DNA from 2 places in the Halalkalibacillus sediminis genome. Region 1 is predicted to be linked to the other one. Evidence: predicted binding sites of a transcription regulator. Region 1 holds the regulator's gene; the other holds the start of a gene.

Evidence for each region. Region 1 encodes LexA, which represses DNA repair genes until DNA is damaged. Its sites were predicted from a motif close to CGAACATATGTTCG; they were not measured.
Region 2: the regulator LexA is predicted to act here: its motif matches at 1,886-1,899, upstream of CEY16_RS00670 (YhjD family protein).

The regions. Positions count from the first base shown of each region.
Region 1 covers NZ_PJNH01000001.1:540,212-545,044, forward strand. Annotated here, with positions in the region: gene CEY16_RS02810 (hypothetical protein) at 1-365, shown strand, start outside; gene CEY16_RS02815 (DnaJ family domain-containing protein) at 426-758, shown strand; gene CEY16_RS02820 (DNA polymerase IV) at 905-2,164, shown strand; gene lexA (transcriptional repressor LexA) at 2,234-2,854, opposite strand; gene CEY16_RS02830 (DUF896 domain-containing protein) at 3,028-3,261, shown strand; gene tkt (transketolase) at 3,410-4,833, shown strand, end outside.
Region 2 covers NZ_PJNH01000001.1:122,344-127,176, forward strand. Annotated here, with positions in the region: gene CEY16_RS00660 (ABC transporter ATP-binding protein) at 1-693, shown strand, start outside; gene CEY16_RS00665 (competence protein ComK) at 1,017-1,517, shown strand; gene CEY16_RS00670 (YhjD family protein) at 1,477-1,866, opposite strand; gene CEY16_RS00675 (TVP38/TMEM64 family protein) at 2,016-2,669, shown strand; gene addB (helicase-exonuclease AddAB subunit AddB) at 2,894-4,833, shown strand, end outside.

The sequences.
Region 1 (4,833 bases):
TTTCTATTGTAGTTTTAATAGCAATCTTATTAGTCAGTTGCAAAACTGGTATGTATCCTGACCCCGAAATTGTAGAAGAGGTTGGGTATGTTTTAAATAAGAGGGAATTTAACGAAAAAAATCAAATCTTATTCATCCCGGAAGAGGATATAAATAATACAAAGGTGTTAGATGAAAACAAAGACGTGGTAATAAATGAGTTGTTAGAGAATGATAAAGATCTTGTTTATTACCAAGTTACTAATGAAGAATATAAGAGTGTAATGGTGGAGGATAAGGTGATTGTAACTTATGATAAATCAACCGGACAAGAAGACTCTACTATCCCTCAAAGGGTCACTAAAAAAGTTGAAGAAGTGGAATAATCTAATTAAGGATTAAATTGCTCTACAAATTAGGTTTTTTTATAGACAGGAGGTGCCTTAATGGATAGAAAGTACAACGATTTAATAGGAGATATTTTAGAGGGAGCTGGAGAAAAAGATAGTATAAAGGAAAAAGGTGAACCACTGTCTAAAGATTATTTAGAAATGGATACATATCAACACTTTCAGAAAATAGCAAAGGATGCTGGTTATCTCCCTCCTTGGCTTAAGTTACAAAAGGAAATTTCCGAACTAGTCCATTTTTGCGAAACTGAACAAGATGTAGTAGTTATTAATGAGAAAATCAATAAACATAATAGAATTTGTCCTACACAAATGCAGAAAAATTTAATTAGCTTGAATGCATTAGAAAAAGCGAAAAGAATATGGTGAGTTACTTCCTCCTTTGTCTGCAACGAAGGAGGAATTTTTATGTTCACTTGACTATTAGCTTAAATTTCCACTTCTAAATTTTTAAGCTCCGTGATATAATACGAACAAATGTTCTTATTAAAGTTTTTCAACAAGGAGTTTTGAAAGTGGACTATTCTGGCTATCCTCGACATGATGTTTTATGCATTGATATGCGGTCATTTTACGCTAGTGTGGAGTGCGTAAAGAGAGGGTTGGATCCGCAACAGGCTTTACTTGCAGTAGTCGGTGATCCTGATCGTCCAGGTAGTATTGTGCTGGCGGCTTCACCTCGTTTAAAAAAGAAACACGGTATCAGTAACGTTAGTCGTTTCTTCGAGTTGCCGATGCATGATCCTGAGCTTGTCATCGCTAATGCTCACATGGGTGATTATGTAGAAATGTCGCTTGAAATCACGCGTCTGATGATGACACTCGTTCCGAAAGAAGCGATTCACGTATACTCAGTTGACGAACTGTGGGTGACGATTGATGGGCTTCGTAGGTTGTATGGTTCTCCTTACGAAATTGCGTATATGATTCAAAATCGTATCCGGGATCAATTCGGCATTGAATGTGTCCTAGGTATAGGTGACAATAAGTTTCTTGCGAAAGTCGTGATGGATATTCATTCGAAGAAAGCAGCTGACGGCATAGCGGAATGTAGGTATGAAGATGTTGAACGTTTGTTATGGCCGGTTCCGGTTGAAAAGATATGGGGAATTGGTAGCCGAATGATGCGCAACTTGAACAAGATGGGGATCATGACGCTTGGTCAACTGGCGAAGCACCCACTGAAGCATCTTCAAAAAAGGTTCGGGATTATGGGTGAACAACTTTATTGGCATGCCTGGGGAATTGATCTCAGTCCAGTCACCGGAAATTTCACCAAAACCGAGCAAAAAGGTTTCGGTAATGGTATTACGTTACTTAGGGATTATGAAAAAGAAGAGATTTATGCCTGTTTGTTAGATTTGTGTGAAGAAGCATGTAAGCGCGCGAGAAGAGGAGGTTATGCCGGGCGGACCATCCATCTGTCGATTGGTTATTCTTCAGAAGTAGGGGGAGGTTTCAGTCGATCGACGTCAGTTGATACGCCTACTAACGTAACGATGGATATGTATGAAGTATGCTTGACTTTGTTCCATCGCTTCTATGATGGAAGAAGTAAAATCCGCCGCGCTTCAGCGACGTTAACTAACTTGGAAGATGACGTTGCGACTCAATTAGCACTCTTTGACGACCGTGGGAAACAAGACGAGATTGGCCGCGTAATGGATGCAATAAAAGATAAGCATGGAGCTACATCGATTTTGCGGGCCAGCAGTTACACTTCTGGTGGTATTGCAGTCGATCGCTCGAAGAAAATTGGCGGGCATTTCGCTTAGTAAAAATTATAACTTAAATGGACACAAAAAAAGCTTGTAAGAAATTACTCTTACAAGCTTTTGATATTCCTAATGAACATTTCTGAATAAGCCAACGACTTTACCAAGGATCGTGACTCGATCTAAAAAGATAGGTTCCATCGTTGAATTTTCAGGTTCTAATCGATAGCGGTCTTCATCTTTGAAGAAACGCTTCACTGTCGCTTCGTCTTCTTCCGTCATCGCGACCACGATTTCACCGTTATTAGCGGTGGCTTGTTTCCTTACGATAACTAAGTCCTGATCATGGATACCCGCTTCAATCATACTTTCACCCTGTACAGTCAACACGAAAATATCTTCTTCAGTAGCAGAAATAGTGTTTGGAATTGGAAGATACTCTTCAACATTTTCGAATGCTGTAATTGGTTCACCCGCGGTTACTTTACCAATTAGGGGAGCGTAGATCGCTTCACGTTCATGAACGGCTTCTCCATCATCGTACATGATTTCGATGGCTCTAGGCTTCGTAGGGTCCCGTCTGATGAATCCCTTTTCTTCCAAACGTGCTAGGTGTCCATGGACAGTAGAACTAGAAGCTAGTCCAACTGCTTCAGCGATTTCTCTAACTGAAGGTGGATATCCTTTGGCTTTTACTTCATCATTGATAAATTCGAATATCTGCTTTTGTCTTTTCGATAGTTTTTTCATCGTTTCACCCCAAATTTTAATTCGACAATCAAGTTGCACGTACTCTGAATATACTAATTATAGCAATCTATAAATACAAAAGCAAACATTCGTTCGTAGTAAATGTTGAATTTCTTGAGATTCGTCTACTGAAACGATACAATAGTCCAAGGATAGAAAGGGTGAATATTTTTATGTTATCAGAAGGTAAAATTGAACGTATAAATGCGCTAGCCAATAAATCAAAAAAAGAAGGCCTGACAGACAAAGAGCGTGAGGAACAGAAGAATCTTCGCGAAGAATATCTTCAGTCCTTAAGGAGTTCATTCCGCAACCAGTTGAAGTCAGTAAAGGTCGTTGATCCTGAAGGTACAGATGTAACACCTGAAAAGCTGAAACAAGAAAAAGAAAATGACAAAAAACATTAGTTGCATGCAGATATTCTGTATGCTTTTTTGTTATACTTTAAGAGGAGTTTTTGAAGATACATGAAGGGTTATAGAAAAATGTATCGGAATTAACTTAATAATGAATGATAAAAAAGAGTTTTGTCGAAAGAAGGAAGGAGACTAATCAATGAGTAATTCAGTAGAACAACTATCGATTAATACAATCCGTACATTAACGATCGATGCAGTAGAAAAAGCAAGTTCAGGTCATCCTGGTATGCCGATGGGGGCAGCTCCAATGGCTTATACTCTTTGGAGTAAAATCATGAACCACAATCCTAAAAATTCTTCATGGTTCAACCGAGACCGTTTTGTTTTATCAGCAGGGCATGGATCGATGCTTCTTTATTCATTACTGCATTTATCTGGCTATAATGTATCAATGGATGATTTGAAAAACTTTCGTCAATGGGGTTCAAAAACACCCGGACACCCAGAAGTAGGACATACTGATGGTGTAGAAGCCACAACTGGCCCGCTTGGACAAGGTTTAGCAATGGCAACAGGAATGGCTATGGCTGAACGCTTCATGGCTGGTAAGTTCAACAAGGATAACTATAATGTAGTTGATCATTACACTTATAGCATCTGTGGTGATGGTGACTTAATGGAAGGTGTTTCTCAAGAATCAGCTTCACTTGCAGGTCATCTAAAGCTTGGAAAACTGATTGTAATGTATGATTCAAATGATATTTCTCTCGACGGTGATTTAGATCGATCGTTCTCTGAGAGTGTAGAGGACCGTTATCGTGCCTATGGTTGGCAAGTCATCCGAGTAGAAGATGGTAACGATACTGAAGCGATTGAAAAAGCATTGGTAGACGCGAAGGCGAACACCGAGCAACCGACAATGATCGAAGTAAAAACCGTTATTGGTTATGGTTCTCCAAACAAGTCAGGAAAATCTGACGCGCACGGTGCTCCTCTTGGTGAAGATGAAATGAAACTTGCCAAGGAACATTACAAGTGGACTCATGAACCATTCCATGTACCAGAAGAAGTTCAAAAAGACTTCGATTCAAAAGTGAAAACTCGCGGACAAAACGTTGAGAAAGAGTGGAAAGCACTTGTTGAAGAGTATAAACAACATTATCCAGAACTTGCAGAAGAATTTGAACAAGCATTGAGTGGGCAACTTCCTGCAAATTGGGATGCTGTATTGCCGTCATATGACGAGAATTCAGATGCATTAGCAACACGTGCAGCTTCTGGTGAAGTGTTAAACGCTCTATCTAAACAAATTCCTAATTTATTCGGCGGTAGTGCTGACCTTGCTGGATCGAACAAGACAGCGATTAAAGAAGAAGAAGACTTCAAATATCCGGACTACAGTGGTAGAAATGTATGGTTTGGTGTACGTGAATTCGCTATGGCTTGTGCGATGAACGGTATGGCTCTACATGGTGGACTTAAAGTATATGGTGGTACTTTCTTCGTATTCAGTGATTACTTGCGTCCGGCACTTCGTTTGTCATCTCTTATGCAAACGCCTGTGACTTATGTATTTACACATGATTCAATTGCAGTCGGTGAAGATGGCCCAACACACGA
Region 2 (4,833 bases), 420 kb from region 1:
GTTTCGATTATCGGAAGTAACGGTGCTGGTAAGTCGACATTGTTGAATACACTCGCAGGTTCTATTATTCCTGATGAAGGTGATGTGTGGATTGATGAACGGAACGTAACCACATTGACTGAAGAAAAACGGGCGAAATACCTTGGAAGAGTATTTCAGAACCCTATGGCAGGGACTGCACCTCACATGACAATCGAAGAAAATATGATGATTGCATTTGGTCGGACGAAACGTCGAAGTATTTTCAGTGGGGTGACGAAGCAAGTGCGTGAACGATTTCAAGACCATTTATCGACATTAGAGATCGGTTTAGAGAATCGTTTGACCTCGAAAGTGGGATTACTTTCAGGTGGGGAGCGCCAGGCACTTTCCCTGTTGATGGCAACCTTTACTGAGCCTCGAATTTTATTGTTGGATGAACACACTGCAGCTCTCGATCCTTCAAAAGAAGAATTGATTTTGAAACTGACGCGAGAATTAGTTGAAAAACATTCTTTGACTACTGTTATGGTTACCCACCAAATGGAGCAAGCGATCGACTTCGGAAATCGATTATGGATGATGGATGAAGGGCAGATCATCTTTGAAGCGAACGATGAAGAAAAAGACAATTTAAGTGTTTCTGATTTGTTAAAAGCATTTCAAGATATTCGAGGCAAGAAAATGGCAAATGATCGGGCGTTGTTGAATTGATTGTTTGCTGACGTCACATATGATCTTGGTTTCACTACAGGTCAATAAATTATGAAAACCACCAATAGTTGGTGGTTTTCATTTTTATCCAGTTGGTAAAATCTCCGTATCAATTCCCCTATTTGAAAAAATTCTACAAAAAAACAAAATAAATGGTAATTTCAATTATTCGCTCGATTTTTGTTAAATTCATTCAAAATCAGTCACATTTCATCGATTTTTAGGGTCAATAACGTCTTTTCGACAATTTTACAAATGATTTGAATTTTCATATACTTTTTTCAAGTTGTCGTCGACCAATTTCATTGTAGGAGTGATTTGTATTGGATATATTAAAGGACCCAAAGATCACAGCACTAACCATGGCTGTAACACCTCATGTAGTTTCAGGTGATGTATATGGATCATATGTTTTGGAGAAAAATGGTGAGTATCTATGCGAAATCCCTCCTAAGCAATTGATGGATAAAGGGTGTCGGTATTTTGGCTCCAGTTTGAAAGGAAGGTTGGATGGAACACGTGAAGTTTTTGGTATCACTCGAAAAGCTCCAATTTCTCTTGATCCGATGAGCGGAATCTTTTTCCTCCCTACGACCTCTCCGCATTCTTCTGACTGTATCTGGATTGCCCACGGTCATGTTCACTCTTTAGAAAAACTAGAATCCAAACAGACACGCATTCATTTTGAAGGAGGAAAAGAACTAACAGTAGATTCTTCATTCACTTCTTTAACCAATCAGATTCAGCGTACAGCACAGTTCCGTCATTTAATGCTAGACCGCATCACAAAGCATCAGAGAGAGGTGGAGTTGGCTTCTTCATAGCTGAAAACATGAGCTCATATAAAATGTGCTCGACCTTCTTTCTGACGGCTGGATTAAAATACCGTCTTTCTTCCTCATATCCATTCGCGATAAATAAATAAGTTGAAAAAGTGTCGTTCTTTTGGACAAAAACAACATCAATTTTATCATGTGCCATCTTTTTTCGAAGCTCACGTCGTTCATTTTTTGCGACATGATCCATTTTTCTCAAAAGTTCCAGATAAGGTTCTTTTATTTTGAATGGGCCGGACTCGATTTGACGAATATCTTTACCAAGAACGACGATAGCCATGGAAAGAAACAAGAATCGTGATGCCACTTGAATTTCCTCTTCTTTTAGGTTTCTCATTTGTACCCCTCCACTTAATCGAACGTGTGTTCTATTATAGAATGTGCCCCACTCATTTGCAAGTCTTTTCTTTCACACGACAAAAAAGTATGCAAAGCAATCTTTTTTTTATAAAATAGAGGTAGAGAAATAAAGATAGGAGTAATTGGATGGGTCAGGATGTATCGAACTTAGAAGAATTGGAAGAGTTATTACAGGACAATGTTGTAGGTGAATTCATCATTAGGTTGTTGGAGTTTTACGGTAGCTTCGGTATTATTCCGGGATTTGCATTCCCTTTTATTGAAGCCTTCCTTTCCTTTTTACCTGTAATTGTTTTTATTATGGCAAATTCAATTGTATATGGCCTAGAATTAGGTTTTTTATTATCGTGGGCAGGTGCTTCGGCTGGTGCGATTGTGTTCTTTATTATCATACGAAAAATGATTCGCTTCAGGTGGGTAAGGAAAATCCAACATCAGAAACAAGTGCGCAGGGTTACCGCATGGTTTGACCGACATGGTTTCGGACCATTATTTCTGTTGCTTTGTTTCCCTTTTTCGCCGTCTGCATTGATCAATATCGTGGCTGCATTTTCAAAAATCCCCTTAAAGCAGTTCATGTTAGCTGTGCTCTTAGGTAAAGCCGTCATGGTCTTTTCTGTATCATATGTGGGAGAAAGCCTTGCTTCATTTGCTCAAAATCCCACGAAGACAATTGTCGTCGGTATCTGTATCGGATTGTTCTGGATGGTTGGGAAGTATGTTGAAAAGCGGATTCAATCAAATGCTGAGCAAGGCGAGCACCCGAATAATAAAGGCTGATGATCAAAAACATCAGCTTTTTCGCGAGGAATGAAAGTATAGAAATTTGGCGCATAATTGTCTAGCACCATTACCCAGAGAGCTAGTGGCTTTTTTCATCTATCAATGATTAGCCAACACGGTTTAATACTTTACCGGGTTTCTTTTATCACGGTTGATGAGTTCCTGTCACTAGCTTTCTAAAAGGGTCTTTGCGCTTTTCTTATTTAACTGGAGGGTGATTTATGGGTTTACAATTTATATTAGGGCGAGCAGGCTCAAACTTGAGTACATATTGTTTGGAAGATATTGAATCATCTTTGAAGAAGGATCCTACGGGTGATCCTATTTTTTATATTGTCCCTGACCAAATGGCCTTTCAGCAAGAGTATGATTTGTTAAGGAAAAGCGATCTATCAGGCTCAACGAGGGCTCAAGTGTTCAGTTTTTCAAGGCTAGCGTGGTATATCTTTCATGAAGTGGGTGGCGGTACTAAGCCATTCATCTCAAGCACTGGTATTCAGATGATGCTAAGGAAACTGTCGGAACAACATAAGGACTCTCTATCGACTTTTCAAAAAGCTCTTGAAAAACAAGGGTTCATCGAACAATTGGAAGCGATGATCACTGAGCTCAAACGTTATCGTATAACTCCTGACGTGCTTGATCGTATTGTGGATGAAATGCAAGATTTTCAGCATCTGAATGCGAACGAAAAAGCATTGCAGCAGAAACTTGAAGATTTATTGCTCATTTTTCAACACTTAGAGGAACAATTGAAGGGTCATTATATTGATAGTGAAGATCAATTGGAGATGATGGTTGAGAAGATAGAAGAAAGTAATGTCTTAAACGGTGCCACTATTTATATTGATGGGTTCCACCGTTTTACACCGCAAGAGTTTTTTGTGATTGAAGCTTTCATGAGGAATGCTAAAGATGTAAAGATTGCTCTGACTTATGATGAAGCATCGAATCAAAATAATCAACTCGATTTATTTTATCAAACGAAAACTACTTATGAGACGCTTAAAGAAATAGCTAAACAATCTTCAATAGTCGAGTATCCACCTATGAAACGCTATCCAGATGAGCAACTACAGCAGGAAGCCTTTCAGCATTTAGAACGACATTTTGAGACGCATCCTGTCCCTGTTTATGGAAAAGATGCCCCTGTAGATATAGTCGAAGCCGTCCATCCCCGAGCTGAGGTTGAACGGACAGCGCAAGAGATTATACGCCTAGTTCGAGATGAAGGGTTTCGTTACCGAGAGATTGCCTTGCTAATTCGAGAGTCGAATACGTATCATGATTTGATTGAGACTATCTTTGAAGATTATAATATCCCTCTATTCATAGATGAAAAGAAAACGATGTTGAATCATCCATTTATAGAGTTAATAAGAACTGGTCTTGAGGTAGTAGAAAGTAATTGGCGATATGATGCCATTTTTCGTTTACTTAAGACTGGATTCATCCGACCAAGCGACGAAACCTATCCATTAGATGAGGAAGCAATTGATACATTAGAAAACTATGTGTTGGAGTATGGGATCCGTCGAAAAGATCAGTGGCTTTCAGAAAAAACATGGACTTATCAACGATTCAGCGGGCTTGATTTTCGCAAACAAACGACAGAAGAAATAGAATTTCAGGAGAAAATCAATTCATACCGATTACAAGTAGTGGAAGCGTTGAGCACTTTCGACCGTTCGATGAATCAGGCAGGAACCGTTAAAGAAAAGTGCAGAGTATTATACGAATGGGTTGAAGATGTACAAGTCCCTAATAAGCTTGAGCAGCTTCGAGATGACTATGAAGAAGCGGGCCAAGTTGAAATCGCACGTGAACAGGAACAAGCATGGCAGTCAACGATGGAATTGTTGGATGAAATGGTTGAAATGCTAGGGGAAGAGGAAGTCGATCAACGTTTATTCATACAAATGATGGATGCAGGTTTTGACACATTAACTTTTTCTCATGTGCCACCAACGATTGACCATGTCATTATAGGAAATGTTGAACGCTCTAGGATTACAAATGTTCGAGCGAGCTTTTTATTAGGAGTCAATGATGGCACATTTCCGATGAAACCACCTAGCGATGGAATGGTGACGGATGAAGAACGAGCGATTTTAGAAGAAAAAGGTTTATTGTTAGCTGATCGTGCAGATCGGGTTTTATT